3 regions of the Serratia sp. LTN-2 genome follow, and region 2 is predicted to be linked to each of the others. Evidence: predicted binding sites of a transcription regulator. Region 2 holds the regulator's gene; each other region holds the start of a gene.

Region 1 (3,277 bases), on a different contig from region 2:
AGTATTGTTCGATGACGATGATGAAGACGAGCAGCATGAAGTCGCGCCGGATGCATCGCGGGATGACGATGCCGAAGAAGACGAAGATTATTGATGTTATCGGGGCCGCGTAAGCGGCCCCGTCAGTTTCAGCTTTCAACCGCCACGGCGGCGGCGGCCTGCTTCGCTCGCTCCACCGCGTGTTCAGTGGTGTCCGCGGTGGCCAGCGCAACGCCAAGACGGCGTTGCCCGGCGATTTCCGGTTTGCCGAACAGACGCAGCTGGTTGTGCCCGCGCAATGCGTTTTCCAACCCGCTGAAACGCACATCGCTGCTGGTGAGCTGCGGCAGGATCACCGCCGAGGCAGAAGGGCCGAACTGGCGAATGGCGCCGATCGGCAAGCCGAGAAACGCGCGAACGTGCAGGGCGAACTCGGACAGATCCTGTGAAATCAACGTGACCATGCCGGTATCATGCGGGCGTGGCGACACTTCGCTGAAGATCACGTCGTCGCCACAGACGAACAGCTCCACGCCGAACAGGCCGAAACCGCCCAGGGCTTTCACGACTTTCTCCGCGATCGCCTGAGCGCGGTTCAGCGCCGTGGCCGACATGCGCTGCGGCTGCCAGGATTCGCGATAATCTCCGTCTTCCTGACGATGCCCGATCGGCTCGCAGAAATGCACGCCATCCACTGCGCTGATGGTCAGCAGCGTAATTTCAAAGTCAAATCTTACCAGCCCTTCGACGATCACTCTGCCGCCGCCGGCCCGGCCGCCCTGTTGGGCATAATCCCAGGCCTGTTGCAACTGGTCGGGCGTGCGGATCAGGCTTTGGCCTTTACCGGAGGAGCTCATCACCGGTTTGACGATGCACGGGTAGCCGATATGTTCAACCGCCTGGCGGAAGGCGGCCTCGCTGTCGGCAAAGCGATAGCTCGAGGTGGGCAAACCGAGATCTTCCGCCGCCAGACGGCGAATGCCTTCGCGGTTCATGGTCAGGCGCGTGGCTTCGGCGCAGGGCACGACGCGGTGCCCTTGATGTTCAAGCTCCACCAGCATGGCGGTGGCGATCGCTTCGATTTCGGGAACGATATAGTCCGGCCGTTCTTGTTCGATAACGGCTTTCAGCGCGTCGCCGTCCAGCATATTGATGACGTGGCTGCGGTGCGCCACATGCATGGCGGGCGCATCGGCGTAGCGATCGACGGCGATCACTTCCAGACCTAGGCGCTGGCATTCAATGGCGACTTCTTTGCCCAACTCGCCGGAGCCGAGCAACATGACGCGGGTGGCGGAAGGGCGCAGGGCGGTTCCAATCGTTAACATAGTTTCGTACCTGGATCGGTGAAAGTAAGCGGATTGATGATCGGCGGGCAGTATATACGAAAACGATTGCGTGCACAGCCGTCGCGCCAGTTTTGTTGCTAACTGACTGTTTTTATAACGAGCAGAAATATTTGCCCTGCATGGGCGATTATGCGTTAATAACCGACGGCGAAAGAAGGCCTACTTATCACAAGGTTTTCGCGTCTCGTGCCGTCAAGGCAGGTTTATCAAGTAAAGGAAACACAAATGAGCAAGATCACTGGTCACGTTAAATGGTTCAACGAAAGCAAAGGTTTCGGCTTCATTACCCCTGCCGATGGCTCTAAAGACGTTTTCGTGCATTTTTCCGCTATCGTTAGCGATGGTTTCAAGACCCTGGCTGAAGGCCAGCAGGTTGAGTTCTCCATCCAGGACAGCCAACGTGGCCCGGCTGCAGCCAACGTCGTTGCTATTTAACGACAGCGTTGCCAAGAAACCCGCCGCCGGCGGGTTTTTTTATGCCCGCAGCCCGTAACGCCGCCCATCTCTGTTATCATTTACCGCTGATTCGGCGCCAACCTGCGGGCGCGCCGCCATTTCATTCGCCATATAAGAGTTATCGCCGTGAGCACAGTTTCTTTTTCTTCCCTGCCGCTGCCAGCCGAACAGTTGGCCAACCTCAACGAACTGGGGTACGCCGAAATGACGCCGGTGCAGGCCGCCGCGTTGCCCGCCATCCTGCAAGGGCGGGACGTGCGCGCCAAGGCGAAAACCGGCAGCGGTAAAACGGCGGCGTTCGGCATTGGCCTGCTGAACAGCATCGTCGTCGGTCAGGTCGCCACACAGGCGCTGGTGCTTTGCCCGACCCGCGAGCTGGCCGATCAGGTCAGCAAAGAGCTGCGCCGCCTGGCGCGTTTCACGCAGAACATCAAGATCCTGACGCTGTGCGGCGGCCAGCCGTTGGGGCCACAGCTCGATTCGCTGGTGCATGCGCCACACATCGTGGTGGGGACGCCGGGCCGTATCCAGGAGCACCTGCGCAAGAAAACGCTGCAGTTGGACGAGCTGAAAATGCTGGTGCTGGACGAGGCCGATCGCATGCTGGACATGGGGTTTGCCGACGATATCGACGATGTTATCAGCTACACGCCGCCGCAGCGCCAGACGTTGCTGTTCTCCGCCACTTATCCGGCGGGCATCGAGCGCATCAGCGAGCGCGTTCAGCGCCAGCCGCTGAGCGTCGAGGTGGACGATGGCGAAGCGCAGACTTCCATCGAACAACGCTTCTATGAGACCACCCGCGATCAGCGCCCGGCGCTGCTGGTGTCGGCGATTCGCCATCATCAACCCGCGTCCTGCGTGGTGTTCTGCAATACCAAGCGCGATTGCCAGACGGTGCTTGAAGCCCTGGAGGCCCGCAACATCAGCGCACTGGCGCTGCATGGCGATCTGGAGCAGCGCGATCGCGATCAGGTGTTGGTACGTTTCGCCAACCGCAGTTGCCGGGTGTTGGTGGCCACCGACGTCGCCGCTCGCGGCCTGGATATCAAAGAGCTGGAGCTGGTGGTTAACTACGAGCTGGCGTTCGATCCCGAAGTGCATGTGCACCGCATTGGCCGCACCGGCCGCGCCGGCCTGAGCGGACTGGCGGTCAGCCTGTGCACGCCGCAGGAAATGGCGCGGGCGCACGCGATTGAAGATTATCTGCAGATGAGCGTCGATTGGGCGCCGGTGTCCGAGCTGAGCGGGGCGGCGAGCGGTTCGCTGGAGGCGGAGATGGTGACGCTGTGCATCGACGGCGGCCGTAAGGCGAAAATCCGTCCCGGCGATATCCTTGGCGCGTTGACCGGCGACGCCGGGCTGACGGCGGCGGAAGTGGGCAAGATCGACATGTTCCCGGTGCACGCCTATGTCGCTATTCGCAAGGCCAGCGCGCGCAAGGCGCTGCAACAGCTGCAGCAGGGTAAAATCAAAGGCAAAAGCTGCAAGGT
Region 2 (3,277 bases):
AGCTGCAGGGCGTTTTCCACCCACAGCATGCCGAGGCAGCCGAGGGCGAACAGCGTCAGGCCAATCAATAATACCGGTTTACGCCCCAGGCGATCGGAGAGCGGCCCCCACAGCAGCTGCGCGAAGGCGAAGCCGGCCAGGAAGATGCTCAGGCTGGCGCTCACGGCGCCGGCGGAGATTTGCAGTTCTTCGCGCATGGCGCCGAAGGCAGGCAGATACATATCGGTCGCCAGATAACCCAACATGCTCAGGCCGGCGAGGTAGAACATAAAGCCAAAAGAATTTCGCATGGTATTTCTCGTTAATATTTTAGTGTCGCAGGTTTTTAGCGCCGGCCAGTGTATCCGGCTGGATCTCTGCTTGTGAAACGGTAATATTTGCAAAGTGCTGTTAAAAAAATTGAAGGCAAAGCGATGTGGTCTGAATATTCACTTGAAGTCGTCGACGCGGTAGCGCGCACCGGCAGTTTCAGCGCGGCGGCGCAGGAGCTGCACCGGGTGCCGTCGGCGGTGAGTTATACCGTGCGGCAGCTGGAGCAATGGCTGGCGGTGCCGCTGTTTGAGCGGCGTCACCGCGATGTGGAGCTGACGCCGGCCGGTGCGTTGTTTATCAAGGATGCGCGAGCTGTTATCAAAAAAATGCTCGACACCCGCCGGCACTGTCAGCAGGTGGCCAACGGTTGGCGCGGTCAGCTGAATATCGCGGTGGATATCATCGTCAAACCGCAGCGCAGCCGCCAGCTGGTACTGGATTTCTACCGCCATTTCCCCGACGTCGAGTTGATGCTGCAACCCGAGGTGTTCAACGGCGTCTGGGATGCGCTGGCGGACGGCAGGGCGGACATGGCGATCGGTGCCACGCGTGCGGTGCCGGTCGGCGGCGGTTTTGCCTTCCGCGACATGGGCTATATGAACTGGCTGTGCGTAGTCAGCCCGCAACACCCGCTGGCGCAGCTGGCGGGGCCGCTGCACGACGATCAGTTGCGGCCGTACCCTTCGCTTTGTCTGGAGGACACCTCGCGCAATTTGCCCAAGCGCGTCACCTGGACGCTGGATAACCAGCGGCGGCTGGTGGTGCCGGACTGGACGTCGGCGCTCGACTGTTTGTGCGCCGGGCTGTGCGTCGGCATGATGCCGGCACATCGGGCGCTGCCGCTGGTGCAGCGCGGTGAGCTGAAGGCGTTGCAGCTGCAGCAGCCGTTTCCCGCCAGCCCTTGCTGCCTGACCTGGCAGCAGGATAAACCGTCACCGGCGATGAGTTGGCTACTGGCGTATCTGGGCGATGGGGAGACGCTGAATCAGGAGTGGCTGAGCGAGGCGGCACCGGAAGCCGTGCAGGCTTCCGGCTCAGGGGATTAGCGGCGGTAGTCGATGAACGGGCCATCGGCGACCGAGCGGCGTTCGATCAGCTTCGGATGCACTTCGATCACCTGCGACTCTTCGCGCTTGCTGATGATGCGATCCAGCAGCATGGTGAAGGCCATTTCGCCCAGGCGTTCTTTCGGCTGATGAATGGTGGTCAGCGCCGGGGTGAAGTAGCGGGCGTTGCGCACGTTGTCGTAGCCGATTACGGAAATATCCTGCGGCACCCGCAGCCCCAGTTCGTCGGCGGCGCAGATGGCGCCCATCGCCATGATGTCGCCGCCGCAGAATACCGCAGTCGGCCGCTGTTTTTGCGACAGGATCTGGTGCATCGCCTTGTAACCGGATTCCGGCTCGAAGTCGCCCTGCACGATCCACTCTTCGCGAATGTCGATCTGCGCTTCCTGCAGCGCCTTCATAAAGCCTTGATGACGGCCGCCGCCGGTATTGCGCGACAGCTGGCCCGGGATGGCGCCGATATCGCGGTGGCCGCGTTCTATCAGGTAACGGCCGGCCAGATAGCCGCCTTCGAAGGCGTTATCGATGATGGTGTCGGTGAAGTCGCCGCGCGCCGCGCCCCAGTCCATCACCACCATCGGGATGTTACGGTAGTCTTCCAGCATGCCCAGCAGCTGATCCGGGTATTCGGAACACATCACCAGCAGGCCGTCGACGCGCTTTTGCGCCAGCATCGCCAGGTAGGCGCGCTGTTTGTCCAGGTTGTTGTGCGAGTTGCACAGGATCAGGGTGTAGCCTTTGCTGTAGCAACTGTTTTCCACCGCTTCGATCACTTCGGCGAAGTAGGGGGCTTCACTCGAGGTGGCCAGCAGGCCGATCGACTTGGTGTGATTGACTTTCAGGCTGCGCGCCACGGCGCTCGGCGAGTAGTGCAGTTCTTTGATGGCGGCCCACACGGCCGCTTTGGTCTCTTCGGCGACGAAACGAGTCTTATTGATGACGTGCGAAACGGTGGTGGTGGAAACGCCCGCGCGTTTGGCCACATCTTTAATCGTTGCCATGTAAGGAATGACTCCTGAACTCACATGTTTACAGCATGTAAGTGTGATGTTAATCGTTTGCCTACGTAGATCCTTCTCCAGAGAAGCGAAAACTGAGTTTTTAGTGTGTTGAAGTCTTCAGCGCTTAATCAGGAGGGGCATGGATGCCGGTACGCAGTTGTGAACTGCGAATTTTGTCGCATATTGAGCAAAAGTGGAAGAGGTAATCGATATTATAAACCGGGAAATGATAACAAGATTTTATCGGCGAACTGTGGGAAAATGATTTGACGTACTAATTGTACGCCTTTTATCCTTAGGAAAGCCCATTTTAAAGGAGTTGTCATGGATACCGAATTGAAGATGTCGCTGTTCACCACCGTTTGCGCGCTGGCGGTCATTATCGCTTTCAGCTTCGTTGCCGCGTTGAACTGATTTCCCTCCGGCGCTAAAAAAGGCGCAGCTTGGCTGCGCCTCGTCACATCAGAAACCGGTGCTTACGCTAGGTTTTCCGCTGCGAAGGTCCAGTTGACCAACGCCCAGAAGTTTTCCAGGTATTTTGGACGCGCATTGCGGTAATCGATGTAATACGCGTGTTCCCACACGTCAACGGTCAGCAGCGGTTTGTCTTCACCGGTCAGCGGGGTTGCCGCGTTAGAGGTGTTGACGATCGCCAGCGCGCCGTCCGGTTTTTTCACCAGCCAGGTCCAGCCGGCGCCGAAGTTTTTCACGGCGGCATCGGTGAACTGCTCTTTGAACGCAGCGAAAGAGCCGAAGGACTTGACGATCGCCGCCGCCAGTTCGCCCTGCGGTTCACCGCCGCCCTGTGGCGACAGGCAGTGCCAGTAGAAGGTGTGGTTCCACACCTGCGCCGCGTTGTTGAACACGCCGCCGTTAGAGGTCTTGATGATCTCTTCG
Region 3 (3,277 bases), on a different contig from region 2:
TAGGTGGTGTTCGGCGTGGAGCCGAAGAAACCGGAGAATACCGTCGAGATGCCGTTGGCGAACATCGAGCGGTGCAGTCCCGGATCGCGGATCAGATCTTTTTTCACAATGTTGGCGGTCACCACCAGATGCCCGACGTGCTCGGCGATCACCACCAGCGCCGCCGGGAGGATGGTGAAGATGGCGAACCACTCAAAGCGCGGGGTGTAGAAGGTCGGCAGTGCGAACCAGTGCGCCTCGCGGATCGGGGTCAAATCCACCACGCCCATGAAGAACGACAGCGCATAGCCCACCAGCACGCCGATCAGGATCGGAATAATCGCCAGGAAGCCGCGGAACAGCACCGAGCCGAGCACCGTGACCGCCAGCGTCACCAGAGAAATGGTGATGGTGGTCGAGTCGGCGCTGGCGCCTTCCGCCGGCAGCAGCCCCGCCATGTTGGCCGCCACGCCCGCCAACTCCAGGCCGATGACGGCAACGATCGCCCCCATCGCCGCTGGCGGGAACATCACGTCCAGCCAGCCGGTGCCGGCCTTTTTCACGATCAGCGCCACCAGGCAGAACAGCACGCCGCACATGATGAAACCGCCCAACGCCACTTCGTAACCGAGCGGCAACAGCAGCAGCACCGGCGAGATAAACGCGAAGCTGGAACCGAGATAGGCCGGGATCTTGCCTTTACAGATGAACAGATACAGCAGCGTGCCGATACCGTTGAACAGCAGTACGGTCGCCGGGTTGATCTTGAACAAGATAGGCACCAGCACGGTGGCGCCGAACATGGCGAACAGGTGCTGGAAGCTGAGCGGAATGGTCTGGAGCAGCGGCGGGCGCTCGCTGACGCCGATGGCGCGACGGGTCATGTGTGCTTTTCCTCTGAGTCATTAATCGTTATGCAAGCTGAATTGTCTATGCTCAATGGATTTCAGGTTACAGCCAGGCGGCCAGGGCAATAATCCCCAGGAGCTTATATCAAATAAGTGACTGGGGTTATTGCCTGCAGCCAACAACGCTGTAGCTTGAAGGACGAAGAGCATAAAAAAGCCGACTCGTTAAGTCGGCTCAAATGTTTACTTGGTACCAAATATCTTGTCGCCCGCATCGCCCAGGCCAGGCACGATGTAGCCCTTGTCGTTCAGGCACTGATCGATGGAAGCGGTGTACAGCTCAACGTCCGGGTGCGCTTTCTCCAGCGCGGCGATGCCTTCCGGCGCCGCCACCAGCACCAGCACCTTGATGCTGTGGCAGCCGGCTTTTTTCAGCAGATCGATAGTGGCGATCATCGAACCGCCGGTGGCCAGCATCGGGTCGACGACCAGCGCCATGCGCTCTTCGATGTTGGAAACCAGCTTCTGGAAGTACGGCACCGGCTCCAGGGTTTCTTCGTCGCGGTAAACGCCCACCACGCTGATGCGCGCGCTCGGCACGTGCTCCAGCACCCCTTCCATCATGCCCAGGCCTGCGCGCAGGATAGGCACCACGGTAATCTTTTTCCCTTTGATCTGTTCCACTTCAACTGGCCCGCACCAGCCTTCGATGGTGACTTTTTCCGTCTCCAGATCGGCGGTCGCTTCATAGGTCAGTAAACTACCCACTTCTGAGGCCAGCTCACGGAAGCGTTTGGTGCTGATGTCATTTTCGCGCATCAGGCCAAGCTTGTGTTTTACCAGCGGGTGTTTCACCTCAACGATCTTCATCATTTTTCTCCTATTAAGGTGGTTGCGGCCAAAAAAATCGCGGGATTATACCTCCTTTTTTTCGCCGCGCCACCCACAATAGCCCGATCGGGATCAACAAAAGTTTGAATATCAGTATAGATGACGAAAAAGCGGAGCCGGTTCACAAGCCGCTCGCAAACGTTTGCCTGCGCTGTTAGAATTGCCGCGCCTTATTCCGGAATCAACATCGGAAGCACAGTTTTCAAACCGCAAATCGTCGTGGGGAATCGCGCAGTGACCGACAAAACCTCTCTCAGCTATAAAGACGCAGGTGTCGATATCGATGCAGGCAACGCATTGGTAGACCGCATCAAAGGTGTAGTTAAACAGACCCGTCGCCCGGAAGTGATGGGCGGTCTGGGCGGGTTTGGCGCCCTGTGTGCGTTGCCGCAGAAATACCGCGAGCCGGTGCTGGTTTCCGGTACCGACGGCGTGGGCACCAAGCTGCGTCTGGCGATGGATCTGAAACGCCACGACACTATCGGCATCGATCTGGTGGCGATGTGCGTCAACGATCTGGTGGTTCAGGGCGCCGAGCCGCTGTTCTTCCTCGACTACTACGCCACCGGCAAACTGGACGTAGACACTGCGGCCAGCGTGATCACCGGCATCGCCGAAGGCTGCAAACAGTCCGGCTGTGCGTTGGTGGGCGGCGAAACCGCTGAAATGCCGGGCATGTACCACGGCGAAGACTACGACGTGGCCGGTTTCTGCGTCGGCGTGGTCGAAAAATCCGAGATCATCGACGGCAGCAAAGTGCAGTCCGGCGACGCGCTGATCGCTCTGGGCGCTTCCGGCCCGCACTCCAACGGTTACTCGCTGGTGCGCAAGATCCTGGAAGTGAGCAACACCGATCCGACCGCCACCCAGCTGGAAGGCAAGCCGCTGGCCGACCACCTGCTGGCACCGACCAAGATTTACGTGAAGTCCGTGCTGGAGCTGATCGAGAAGGCGGACGTCCACGCCATCGCTCACCTCACCGGCGGCGGCTTCTGGGAAAACATTCCGCGCGTGCTGCCGGAAGGCATGCAGGCGGTGATCGACGAAGCCAGCTGGCAGTGGCCGGCGGTGTTCACCTGGCTGCAGCAGGCCGGCAACGTCAGCCGTCATGAAATGTACCGCACCTTCAACTGCGGCGTAGGCATGGTTATCGCCCTGCCGGAAGCCGAAGTGGAAGCGGCCATCACGCTGCTGACCGCGGCAGGTGAAAAAGCGTGGAAAATCGGTAAACTGACCGCCTCTTCCGACGAACAACAAGTGGTCATCAACTGATGAAAAAGATCGTGGTGTTGGTCTCCGGCCAGGGGAGCAATCTCCAGGCGCTGATTGACGCCTGCCAGCAGGGCCGCATCGCCGCCGAAATCGTGGCGGTGTTCAGCAACAAGGCGCAGGCTTACGGCCTGCAACGCGCCGAAGCGGCGGGCATCGCCGCCCAGGCGCTGGATGCCAAGGCTTACGCCGATCGCGCGGCGTTCGACGCCGCGCTGGCGGACGCTATCGACCAACATCAGCCCGATCTGGTGGTGCTGGCCGGTTATATGCGCATCCTCAGCCCGCAG

Evidence for each region. The regulator PurR, encoded in region 2, represses purine synthesis genes. The targets are predictions, from matches to a motif close to CANGCAAACGTTTGCNTG.
Region 1: the regulator PurR is predicted to act here: its motif matches at 1,363-1,380, upstream of purT (formate-dependent phosphoribosylglycinamide formyltransferase).
Region 3: the regulator PurR is predicted to act here: its motif matches at 1,850-1,867, upstream of purM (phosphoribosylformylglycinamidine cyclo-ligase).

What each region holds. Positions count from the first base shown of each region.
Region 1 covers NZ_JCAXDO010000001.1:582,791-586,067, reverse strand. Annotated here, with positions in the region: gene AC6BYQ_RS02690 (YoaH family protein) at 1-94, shown strand, start outside; gene purT (formate-dependent phosphoribosylglycinamide formyltransferase) at 129-1,307, opposite strand; gene cspE (transcription antiterminator/RNA stability regulator CspE) at 1,554-1,763, shown strand; gene dbpA (ATP-dependent RNA helicase DbpA) at 1,911-3,277, shown strand, end outside.
Region 2 covers NZ_JCAXDO010000011.1:105,458-108,734, reverse strand. Annotated here, with positions in the region: gene punC (purine nucleoside transporter PunC) at 1-290, opposite strand, end outside; gene punR (DNA-binding transcriptional activator PunR) at 414-1,358, shown strand; gene purR (HTH-type transcriptional repressor PurR) at 1,355-2,380, opposite strand; gene cydH (cytochrome bd-I oxidase subunit CydH) at 2,705-2,794, shown strand; gene sodB (superoxide dismutase [Fe]) at 2,857-3,277, opposite strand, start outside.
Region 3 covers NZ_JCAXDO010000007.1:211,504-214,780, reverse strand. Annotated here, with positions in the region: gene uraA (uracil permease) at 1-863, opposite strand, end outside; gene upp (uracil phosphoribosyltransferase) at 1,071-1,697, opposite strand; gene purM (phosphoribosylformylglycinamidine cyclo-ligase) at 1,953-2,990, shown strand; gene purN (phosphoribosylglycinamide formyltransferase) at 2,990-3,277, shown strand, end outside.